2 regions of the Acidovorax sp. KPB24-07 genome follow, and region 1 is predicted to be linked to the other one. Evidence: predicted binding sites of a transcription regulator. Region 1 holds the regulator's gene; the other holds the start of a gene.

Region 1 (5,146 bases):
GCACCTGGAAATCGACAGCGCTTTTTTCTCCCTGCTGGACGAGCGGTTGCGGGCTGCCGCACGCCGCTCGCTATCATCGCCCTCCGACTGACCCCGAAGCCACTACCGCCATGGATCCCAAACTGCTCGAACTGCTGGTCTGCCCCGTCACCAAGGGCTCGCTCACTTTCAACCGGGAGCGGCAGGAACTGGTGTCGCGCAGCGCCCGCCTGGCCTACCCGGTGCGCGACGGCATTCCGGTGCTGCTCGAAAACGAAGCACGCACCCTGACGGACGAGGAGCTGGAGGCGTGACCGCGCCCGCCACGCCTTTCACCATCCTGATACCGGCGCGGCTGGCCTCCACGCGGCTGCCCGACAAGCCGCTGGCCGACATCGCCGGGCTGCCCATGGTGGTGCGCGTGGCGCAACGCGCGGCGCAAAGCCAGGCCACGCGCGTCATCGTGGCGGCGGACGATGCCCGCATCCTCGCGGCCTGCCAGGCGCATGGCGTGCAGGCCCTGCTCACGCGGCCCGACCATCCGAGCGGCAGCGACCGCCTGGCCGAGGCCTGCGAACAGCTGGGCCTGGCAGGCGACGACATCGTGGTGAACGTGCAGGGCGACGAGCCGCTGATCGACCCCGCGCTGATCGATGCCGTGGCCGCCCTGCTGCCGGCCCGCACGGACGCCAGCATGGGGACCGCCGCCCATGCCATCGGCACGCTGGCCGACTACACCAACCCCCATGTCGTGAAGGTCGTGCTCGATGCGCGCGGTCTCGCGCACTACTTCAGCCGGGCGCCCATTCCGCATGCACGCGACCATGCCGGCGCTGCCTGGTGGACGCAGGGGCCCGATGGCGCGGCCACCGGCGTGCCGCAAGGGTATGCGCCGCTGCGCCACATCGGCCTCTACAGCTACCGCGCCGCATTCCTTCGGCAGTTTCCGGCCCTGCCGCCCGCGCCCACTGAAGCGGTCGAGGCACTGGAGCAGTTGCGGGCGCTGTGGCACGGCCACCGCATCGCCGTGCATGTGACCGCTTCGGCACCTGGCCCCGGCGTGGATACCCCCCAGGATCTGGAACGCGTGCGAGCGCTGTTTTCCTAGCGTTTTCAGAGTCCCCGCCGTGTCAGGAAAGCGCGTGGACCCGCGTGCTATCCTTGCCCGCGATCAGAGCGCCGCATCCCGGGCCGGAGGCAAGCCCGTGGCCAGTGGCGCCAGCCGAATTCAACACTTAGAGGACATCCATGAGACTGATTCTTTTGGGCGCACCCGGCGCCGGAAAGGGCACGCAGGCCGCATTCATTTGCCAGAAATACGGTATTCCGCAAATCTCCACCGGTGACATGCTGCGCGCCGCCGTCAAGGCAGGCACGCCGCTGGGGCAGCAGGCCAAGGCCGTCATGGATGCGGGGGCGCTGGTCAGCGACGACCTCATCATCAATCTCGTGAAAGAGCGCATCGCACAGCCCGACTGCACGTCCGGCTTCCTGTTCGACGGATTTCCCCGCACCATCCCGCAGGCCGACGCCATGAAGGCCGCGGGCGTCAAGCTCGACTACGTGCTCGAGATCGACGTGCCCTTCGATGCCATCATCGAACGCATGAGCGGCCGCCGCTCCCACCCGGCCAGCGGTCGCACGTACCACGTCAAGTTCAACCCGCCCAAGGTGGAAGGCAAGGACGACGTGACCGGCGAAGACCTCATCCAGCGCGAAGACGACAAGGAGGCCACCGTCAAGAAGCGCCTGGATGTGTACAGCGCCCAGACCCGTCCGCTGGTGGAGTACTACTCCAGCTGGGCCAAGGCCGATCCGGCCGGCGCTCCCAAATACCGCGCCATCAGCGGCACGGGCAGCGTGGAAGAGATCACCCAGCGCGCGCTGGCCGCACTGGCCGGCTGATTGCCGACTGAACCCGCACGGCACCTCGGCCGTGCCTGGAACGCCCCGCCCTCTGCGGGGCGTTGCCATTTCAGGGGCGCCGAGGCCGGGCGAGCAGATCGAGCAGCAGGCTGATCCGGGCCTTCACCGGGCTCAACCCCTCCGAGTGGGGCAAGGCGTCCCCCGGCTTGGGCAGCACCCGGCCCAGCGGGCAGCGGGTGGCCACGCGCACTTCCACACCGCTCTCGTGCGCGCGCTCCAGCGCCTTGGCCAGGGCATGGTGCAGCGTGCCGTTGCCCGTCGCCGCCACCACGAGGCCATCCACGCCGTCGAGCACCAGCAGGTCGACGATGCGGCCGTCGGCGCCGACATGGTTCATGAGCACCTCCACCCGCGGCCACAGGTAAGTGTTGGCGATGTGGTGAAGCGCATCCAATCGCGGAACCGAAGGGGCCGGCCAGCCATGGGCCAGGCGAACCGCGCCCTCCTCCACCCAGCCCAGCGGCCCGGCGTCTCCTGAGCTGAAGGCATCCACGCGATAGGGGTGCACTTTCTGCACGTCGCGCGCGGTGTGGATCGTGCCTGCCACCACCGCCAGCACCCCGCGCGCCCCGGGCGTGGCCGCTACCGCCACCGCATCGAGCAGATTCTGCGGACCGTCGGGCGCGATCGCCGTTGCCGGCCGCATGGCGCAGGCCAGCACCACGGGGCGTTCGGCAGTGTCCAGGACCGAGTCCAGGAACCACGCCGTCTCCTCCAGCGTGTCGGTGCCGTGCGTGACCACCACCCCGCGCACATCGGGATCGGCCAGCAACTGCGTGCATCGGTGGGCCAGTTGCCGCCATACGGCGAAATCCATGTCCTTGCTGTCGATCTGCGCGATCTGCTCGGCTTCGATCCGGCCACGGGCCGCCTGCGCCAATCCAGGAATCGCCTCCAGCAACTGCCCCACGCTCACCTGCCCGGCGGTATAGCCGATGTTGTCTCCGGCCTTGGCGGCCTTGCCCGCGATGGTTCCGCCGGTGCCCAGCACCACGATTTTTCCTGTGCCCACTTGCACGCTCCAAAAAACTGGTTAAAAATACAGTGACTGGATTAAAAAACAGGCCTCTCCCTGCCTATCCGTTCAGCACCGGAGTCACTCATGTTCGACAGTCCCAAGCTCACCGCCCGTCAGCAACAGATCCTCGATCTGATCCAGACCGCCATCTCCCGCACCGGCGCGCCCCCCACCCGGGCGGAAATCGCCGCCGAGTTCGGCTTCAAGTCCGCCAATGCGGCCGAAGAGCACCTGCAGGCCCTGGCCCGCAAGGGCGTCATCGAACTGGTCAGCGGCACATCGCGCGGCATCCGGCTGCGCAGCGACACGGTGCGCTCCATCAATGCCGCCCGCGGCACCCAGTTCAACCTGCCCATTCCGGGCCTGTCGCAGCTGTCGCTTCCCCTGGTGGGGCGGGTGGCGGCAGGGTCGCCCATTCTCGCGCAGGAACACGTCGACCAAACCTACAGCGTGGAGGGCAGCCTGTTCCAGCACAAGCCGGATTACCTGCTCAAGGTGCGCGGCATGTCCATGCGCGATGCGGGCATCATGGACGGCGACCTGCTCGCCGTGCAATCCACCCGCGAGGCGCGCAACGGCCAGATCATCGTGGCCCGGCTGGGCGACGACGTCACCGTCAAGCGCCTGCGCCGCACGGCCACCGCCATCGAGCTGCTGCCCGAAAACCCCGACTACCCCGTCATCACCGTGCATCCGGGCGAGCCTTTCGAAATCGAAGGGCTCGCAGTGGGCCTGATCCGCAACACCATGCTGATGTAGCCCGCTGCACACCGCCGCAGGTGGCGGGCGTCTGGCGGCCAGGGGCAAGAAGCCCTGGTCAGCCAACCCTGCGGCAGTGTGTTTTTCCTCGGCAATCCTGCCTGTGTTCAACCCCCTCGCACTTCGCTGGAGTTTTCACATGGGATTTGCCCTGCTCGCTTTTTCTTCCTTTTCGCAACCGCTGAATGCTTTGGCACGGTGGCTGCGCGCGCCCGCCTGCCGCCCTCCGCGCCAAGACCGCAGGGCCGTCGCAGGCCAGCCAGGCGGCGGCGCCAGCGGCAGAGGCACGGTGCATGCCGTTACCCCGGGCCTCCATGCCGACGCCATCGGCCCGTCCGCCACGCGGCCGGCTGCCATCGAACCGCTGCCATGCACCGCCTTGGAAATTGCGGCGGCAGAGGGCCTGCCGTGTCCTCCAGCGCTCGCGCCCCTGCCACGGCGCTTCGTGGTGGTTCGGCCGCGGCAGGCACCGCCCGACCAGCCCTTTTCAGCATGTCCCCCCACACTGGCGGTAACCCCGTCTGCACGGTCATGGCCCAGCACCAGCGCCAATGACAGTGGGGCATTTGCAGGTTGCAGCCGCCCCCGGCCTGCTGCGCGCCCGCTGCGGGTGCTGGATCGCCGCGGCCCCGGTGCGGCGGCGCGCGTGCTGATCTCCGGCCGCATGGCCGATGTGTGCGCGGAACTGGACCGCCTCGTGCGGGCCGAGGCGGCCTTGCAGGCGCCGCATTGAGGCCGCACATCCCAGCCGCAATCAAAGCCCGGCAACCCTGAAGCACCCGGAGGTGCCTGGTGGGTGCCTGGTGGGTGCCTGGTGGGTGCCTGGTGGGTGCCTGGTGGGTGCCTGGTGGGTGCCTGGTGGGTGCTCGGGGGAAGCCGCTACGCGATGAATGGGGCCGAGCAGGGTTGGGCAAGTCTTCCACCATGGGTCCCCGTGCCCCGCCGCCCACCGTGCCGATGTCGATGCGAAGCGCCGCGCAGCCTGGCTGCCGGCCTCAACTGTTGAGTTGCGCCCAGAGCTTGTCCAACCGCTTCACGCTCACCGGCTGCGGGGTTCGCAGCTCCTGGGCGAAAAAGCTCACCCGCAACTCTTCCAGCAGCCAGCGCAACTCCTGCATGCGCGCATCCACGGCGCCCTTGCGTTCGGCTACCAGGCGCCAGTAGCGCTGCTCCTGCGGGCGCAGTTCGGCCAGCTTGGTGGCGTCGCGCGCCGGATCGGCGCGGTATTTGTCCAGCCGCAGCGTGATCGCCTTGAGGTAGCGGGCAAAGTGCGCCAGTTGCGCCCACGGTGCCGCAGCCAGGAACGCCTTGGGCATGAGGCGCTGCAACTGCTGCTGCGCGTCCTGCACGGCTTCGGGTGCGTTCTTGGTGTCCTTGATCTTGCGCGCCGCGGCGGCGTACTCCAGCAAGATCGTGCCGGCGAGCCGCGCGACCTCGTTGGCGATCAGGGTGAGCCGGCCGCGT
Region 2 (5,146 bases), on a different contig from region 1:
CATCGCGCCGCCGCACCGGCCCAGGCGGTGCATGGCCCACTTCACCGGAATCGGGTTGGCTTCGACGAACAGCTGCTTGTGGGTGGGCATGAGCTGGAACTGGATTTCCATGGCGCGGCGCACATCGCCTGCCAGCGCGGCCACGCACAGTTCGTGCATGAGGCGTGGCGCCACGTTGGCGGTCACGCTGATGTTGCCCTGGCCGCCGCACAGCATGAGCGCCACGGCCGTCGGATCGTCGCCGGAATACACGGCAAAGCCCTTGGGCACGTCGCGGATCAGCCACTGCGCGCGTTCGATGTTGCCGGTGGCTTCCTTGATGCCGATGATGCCGGGCACCTGCGCCAGGCGCAGCACGGTGTCGTGCAGCATATCGGCCACGGAGCGGCCGGGCACGTTGTACAGCACGATGGGCAGGTCGCCCACCGCTTCGGCGATGGCCTTGAAGTGCTGGTACTGGCCCTCTTGCGTGGGCTTGTTGTAGTAGGGCACGACCTGCAGTTGCGAGTCGGCACCGACCTTCTTGGCGAAGCGGGCCAGCTCGATGGCCTCGGCCGTGGAGTTGGCGCCGCAGCCGGCCATGATGGGCACGCGCTTGGCGGCCTGCTCGACGGCCACGCGGATGATTTCGCAGTGTTCTTCGACGCTCACCGTGGGCGACTCGCCGGTGGTGCCCACCACGCCGATGCAGTCGGTGCCTTCGGCGACGTGCCAGTCGATCAGTTGGCGCAGGGTGGGGTAGTCCACGCTGCCGTCCTCGTGCATGGGGGTGACGAGGGCGACGATGCTGCCGGTGAGAGAGCTGGGAGGGGTCATGTCCGCGGTGGAAAACGGGTAAAGGAGCATTCTAACTAGAGCGGCGGTGCGAGCCGGTGGCGTGCCGGTGCGGCCCCCTCTTGCAGCCGGACCGCGGCGATGCGCTGGACGAATCGCTCCGGTGCATCGAGGAAGCCATCTTCATAGGCCACCGTGCACAGACCCGCGCAGGCCTGCAGCAGTTCCCCGGGCCGCAAGAGAAAGTCCGGCCGGGCCGGGCGGCCGACGGTTTCGTTGCCCGCGGCGAAGGTTTCGTACAGCAGCACGCCGCCGGGCGCGACGCTGGCCACCAGCGTGGGCAGGAGCGGCCGCCACAGGTACCGGGTGACGACCACGGCGCCGAAGGTGCGGCCCGCCAACGGCCAGGGCCCGGCTTCGATGTCCGCGCAGAGGATTTCGCCCAGCCCCCGCAACGGGGCCAGCGCGTCGGGGTTGCGGTCCACCCCGGTCACGGGATGTCCGCGCCCGTGGAGCCAGCGCAGGTGCCGGCCGCTGCCGCAGGCCACGTCCAGCACGCTGGCGCCGGGCGGCAGGAGATGGGCCCAGCGCCGGACCCATTCCGAAGGCGGCTCAAGGCCGTGAATGGCTGGCATTTGCTATGAAAATAATAGCATTCAAGGCAATGAAATCGCCGGCATGAAGGCGATTTGGCGCCATCGTCAGAAGCAGGCCCACAGCTGGTCGGCCATCATCACCACGAAGTCCGGCTCCGCATACAGGAGGAACACGGCGGCCAGCAGCACCGCGCCGGCGGCGCCCCAGGCCCACGCCCGGTGGGCGCGAGCTGGGCGCGCGGTGCGGGCAGGGCCCGGCGAGGGGTGCGGGGTGGGCGGCATGTTCCGGCGCTTTTCAGGCGGAGGCCGGTTGCGGCGCCCGGTGGATCGGGCTTTCCTTGACCGGCAGGTTCACCAGTCCGGCCAGCACGCCCAGGCCGATGGCCAGGTACCAGACCAGGTCGTAGCTGCCGGTGGTGTCGTACAGGTAGCCCCCCAGCCAGACGCCCAGGAAGCTGCCGATCTGGTGGCTGAAGAACACGAACCCGCCCAGCATGGACAGGTGCTGCACGCCGAAGATCTGCGCCACCGTGGCGTTGGTGGGCGGGATGGTGGACAGCCACAGCACGCCCATCACCGCCGAGAACACGTACACCGACAGCGGCGACAGCGGCACCAGCAGGAACACGCTGATCGCCACGGCCCGGGCGAAGTAGATGAAGGCGAGGATGTAGCGCTTGGGATTGCGCTGGCCCAGCGTGCCGGCGATGTACGTGCCGAACACGTTGAACAGACCGATCAGCGCCAGCGCGTAGCTGGCCACCTGCGGCGACATGCCGTGGTCCTTGAGGTAGCTGGGCATGTGCACGCCGATGAACACCACCTGGAAGCCGCAGACGAAGTAGCCCGCCGTCAGCATCAGGAAGCTCGGGTAGCGCAGCGCCTCGCCCATGGCCTGGCCCACCGTCTGCGAGCGCGGGGTGGTGGTGCGGCTTCGAAAGCCCGGCTCGCGCAGGCCGAAGGCCAGCGGCACGATCAGCAGCACCATGGCCGAGAGCACCAGCAGCGCCTCCTGCCAGCCCAGGCGCACGATGAGCTGGCCCTCCACCGGCACCATCAGGAACTGCCCGAACGAGCCGGCCGCCGCCGCCACGCCCATGGCCCAGGAACGCCTCTCCGGGGCGATCTGCCGGCCCAGCACGCCGTAGATGACCGCATAGGTGGTGCCCGCCTGCGCCGCGCCGATCAGCACGCCCGCGGTCAGGGCGAAGAGCGCCGGCGTGGGCGACAGGGCCATGCCGACCAGGCCCAGTCCATACAGCACGGCTCCGCCGATCAGCACGCGGAAGGCGCCGAACCGGTCGGCCGCCATGCCCGCGAAGATGCCAAAGCAGCCCCAGGCGAGGTTCTGCACCGCGATGGCCAGCGCGAACGACTGGCGGGTCCAGCCCATGTCCTGGGTGATGGGCTGCAGCCACAGCCCGAAGCCGTGGCGGATGCCCATGGACAGCGTGACGATGGCGGCGCCACACGCCAATACCTGGGCCATGGACAATTTCTGGGGGTCTTGAGGCATCCGGCAAATGTAGCCAAAGCGGCGCATTCGCGTGCACGCCTTCGCGACCCATTCCACCGCGGGCATCGGCGGCGGGTAAAAAGAGGGCTGGGTTTATATCCAGCCCATCCGGTCCTGCGGCACTACAATCCGCCCCCATGGCAGCCAAACCCTCCTCCACCCCGCCAAGCGAATACTCCGAAGGCTCGATCCGCGTCCTCAAGGGACTGGAACCCGTCAAGCAGCGTCCGGGCATGTACACCCGCACCGACAACCCGCTGCACATCATCCAGGAAGTGCTGGACAACGCGGCCGACGAGGCGCTCGCCGGCCATGGCAAGAAGATCAAGGTCACGCTGCACGCCGACGGCTCGGTCAGCGTGGAAGACGACGGCCGCGGCATCCCGTTCGGCCTGCACCCCGAAGAAAAGGCCCCGGTGATCGAACTCGTGTTCACCCGCCTGCACGCGGGCGGCAAGTTCGACAAGGGCTCGGGCGGCGCCTATAGCTTCTCGGGCGGCCTGCACGGCGTGGGCGTCTCGGTGACCAATGCGCTGGCCCTGCGTCTGGAGGCCAGCACCCACCGCGAGGGCAAGGTGGCCCGCCTGGTGTTCGAAGGCGGCGACGTGACCGAGCCGCTGGTGGCCCGACCGCTGGCCGCCGGTGAGCGCAAGCAGGGCACCACGGTGCGCGTGTGGCCCGACGGCAAGTACTTCGAGGCGACCGCGCTGCCCATGGGCGAGCTCACGCACCTGCTGCGCAGCAAGGCGGTGCTGATGCCCGGCGTGTCGGTCTCCCTCGTGAACGAGAAGACGCGCGAGACGCAGACCTGGCAGTACAAGGGCGGCCTGCGCGACTACCTCGGCCAGACCTTGAACGCCGACCCGGTGATCCCGCTGTTCGAGGGCGAAGGCTTCGCCGACCGGCACCACGAGAGCTTCGCCGAAGGCGAGGGCGCCGCCTGGTGCGTGGCCTTCACCGAGGACGGCCACCCGGTGCGCGAGAGCTACGTCAACCTGATCCCCACCAGCGCGGGCGGCACGCACGAAAGCGGCCTGCGCGACGGCCTGTTCAATGCCGTCAAAAGCTTCATCGAACTGCATTCGCTGCTGCCCAAGGGCGTCAAGCTGCTGCCCGAGGACGTCTTCGCCCGCGCCAGCTACGTGCTGTCGGCCAAGGTGTTGGACCCGCAGTTCCAGGGCCAGATCAAGGAGCGGCTGAATTCCCGCGACGCGGTGCGGCTGGTGAGCGGCTTCGTGCGCCCGGCGCTCGAGTTGTGGCTGAACCAGCACGTCGACTATGGCAAGAAGCTGGCCGAGCTGGCCATCAAGGCCGCGCAGACGCGCCAGAAGGCCGGCCAGAAGGTCGAAAAGCGCAAGGGCTCCGGCGTGGCCGTGCTGCCCGGCAAGCTCACCGACTGCGAGAGCCGCGACTTGGCGCACAACGAGGTCTTCCTGGTCGAGGGCGACTCGGCCGGCGGCAGCGCCAAGATGGGCCGCGACAAGGAAAGCCAGGCCATCCTGCCGCTGCGCGGCAAGGTGCTCAACACCTGGGAGGTGGACCGCGACCGGCTCTTCGGCAACACCGAGATCCACGACATTTCCGTGGCCATCGGCGTGGACCCGCACGGACCCAATGATTCGCCCGACCTCTCGGGCCTGCGCTACGGCAAGGTCTGCATCCTGTCCGATGCCGACGTGGACGGCTCGCACATCCAGGTGCTGTTGCTCACCCTGTTTTTCCGCCATTTTCCGAAGCTCATCGAGACCGGCCACATCTACGTGGCACGCCCGCCGCTGTTTCGAGTGGACGTGCCGGCGCGCGGCAAGAAGCCGGCCTCCAAGATGTATGCGCTGGACGAGGGCGAGCTGGTGGCCATTCTCGACAAATGCGCCAAGGACGGCGTGGCGCGCGAGAAGTGCCAGATCAGCCGCTTCAAGGGCCTGGGCGAGATGAACGCCGAGCAGCTGTGGGAAACCACGCTCAACCCCGACACGCGCCGCCTGCTGCCCGTGCAGCTGGGCGACATGGACTTCGCCGCCACCGAGGGCCTCATCACCAAGCTGATGGGCAAGGGCGAGGCCGCCGCGCGCCGCGAACTGATGGAACTGCACGGCGACGCCGTGGAAGTGGACATCTGAGCCATGGCCTGGCGCGACCGGTTCGGACGTTCGGGCCTTTCAGGCCTCTGGCGCATGGTTTGCGCCGGCATGCTGCTATTGTTTTTGCAGCAAACGGCGCGCGCCGACCTGTGGGCCTATGTGGATGAGCGCGGCGTGAC

The links. Region 1 encodes LexA, which represses DNA repair genes until DNA is damaged. Its sites were predicted from a motif close to ACTGTATNNNNATACAGT; they were not measured.
Region 2: AC27IQ_RS07605 (DNA topoisomerase IV subunit B) is a predicted target of LexA. The motif match lies at 2,973-2,990, and genes of this name have one in related genera.

What each region holds. Positions count from the first base shown of each region.
Region 1 covers NZ_BAAJYS010000012.1:4,198-9,343, reverse strand. Annotated here, with positions in the region: gene lpxK (tetraacyldisaccharide 4'-kinase) at 1-91, shown strand, start outside; gene AC27IQ_RS03360 (Trm112 family protein) at 111-293, shown strand; gene kdsB (3-deoxy-manno-octulosonate cytidylyltransferase) at 290-1,087, shown strand; gene adk (adenylate kinase) at 1,228-1,884, shown strand; gene AC27IQ_RS03345 (asparaginase) at 1,955-2,923, opposite strand; gene lexA (transcriptional repressor LexA) at 3,008-3,682, shown strand; gene AC27IQ_RS03335 (hypothetical protein) at 4,293-4,415, shown strand; partial or broken gene hrpA (ATP-dependent RNA helicase HrpA) at 4,678-5,146, opposite strand, start outside.
Region 2 covers NZ_BAAJYS010000041.1:3,141-8,286, reverse strand. Annotated here, with positions in the region: gene dapA (4-hydroxy-tetrahydrodipicolinate synthase) at 1-816, opposite strand, end outside; gene AC27IQ_RS07620 (class I SAM-dependent methyltransferase) at 852-1,400, opposite strand; gene AC27IQ_RS07615 (hypothetical protein) at 1,476-1,652, opposite strand; gene AC27IQ_RS07610 (MFS transporter) at 1,666-2,886, opposite strand; gene AC27IQ_RS07605 (DNA topoisomerase IV subunit B) at 3,024-5,006, shown strand; gene AC27IQ_RS07600 (lytic transglycosylase domain-containing protein) at 5,076-5,146, shown strand, end outside.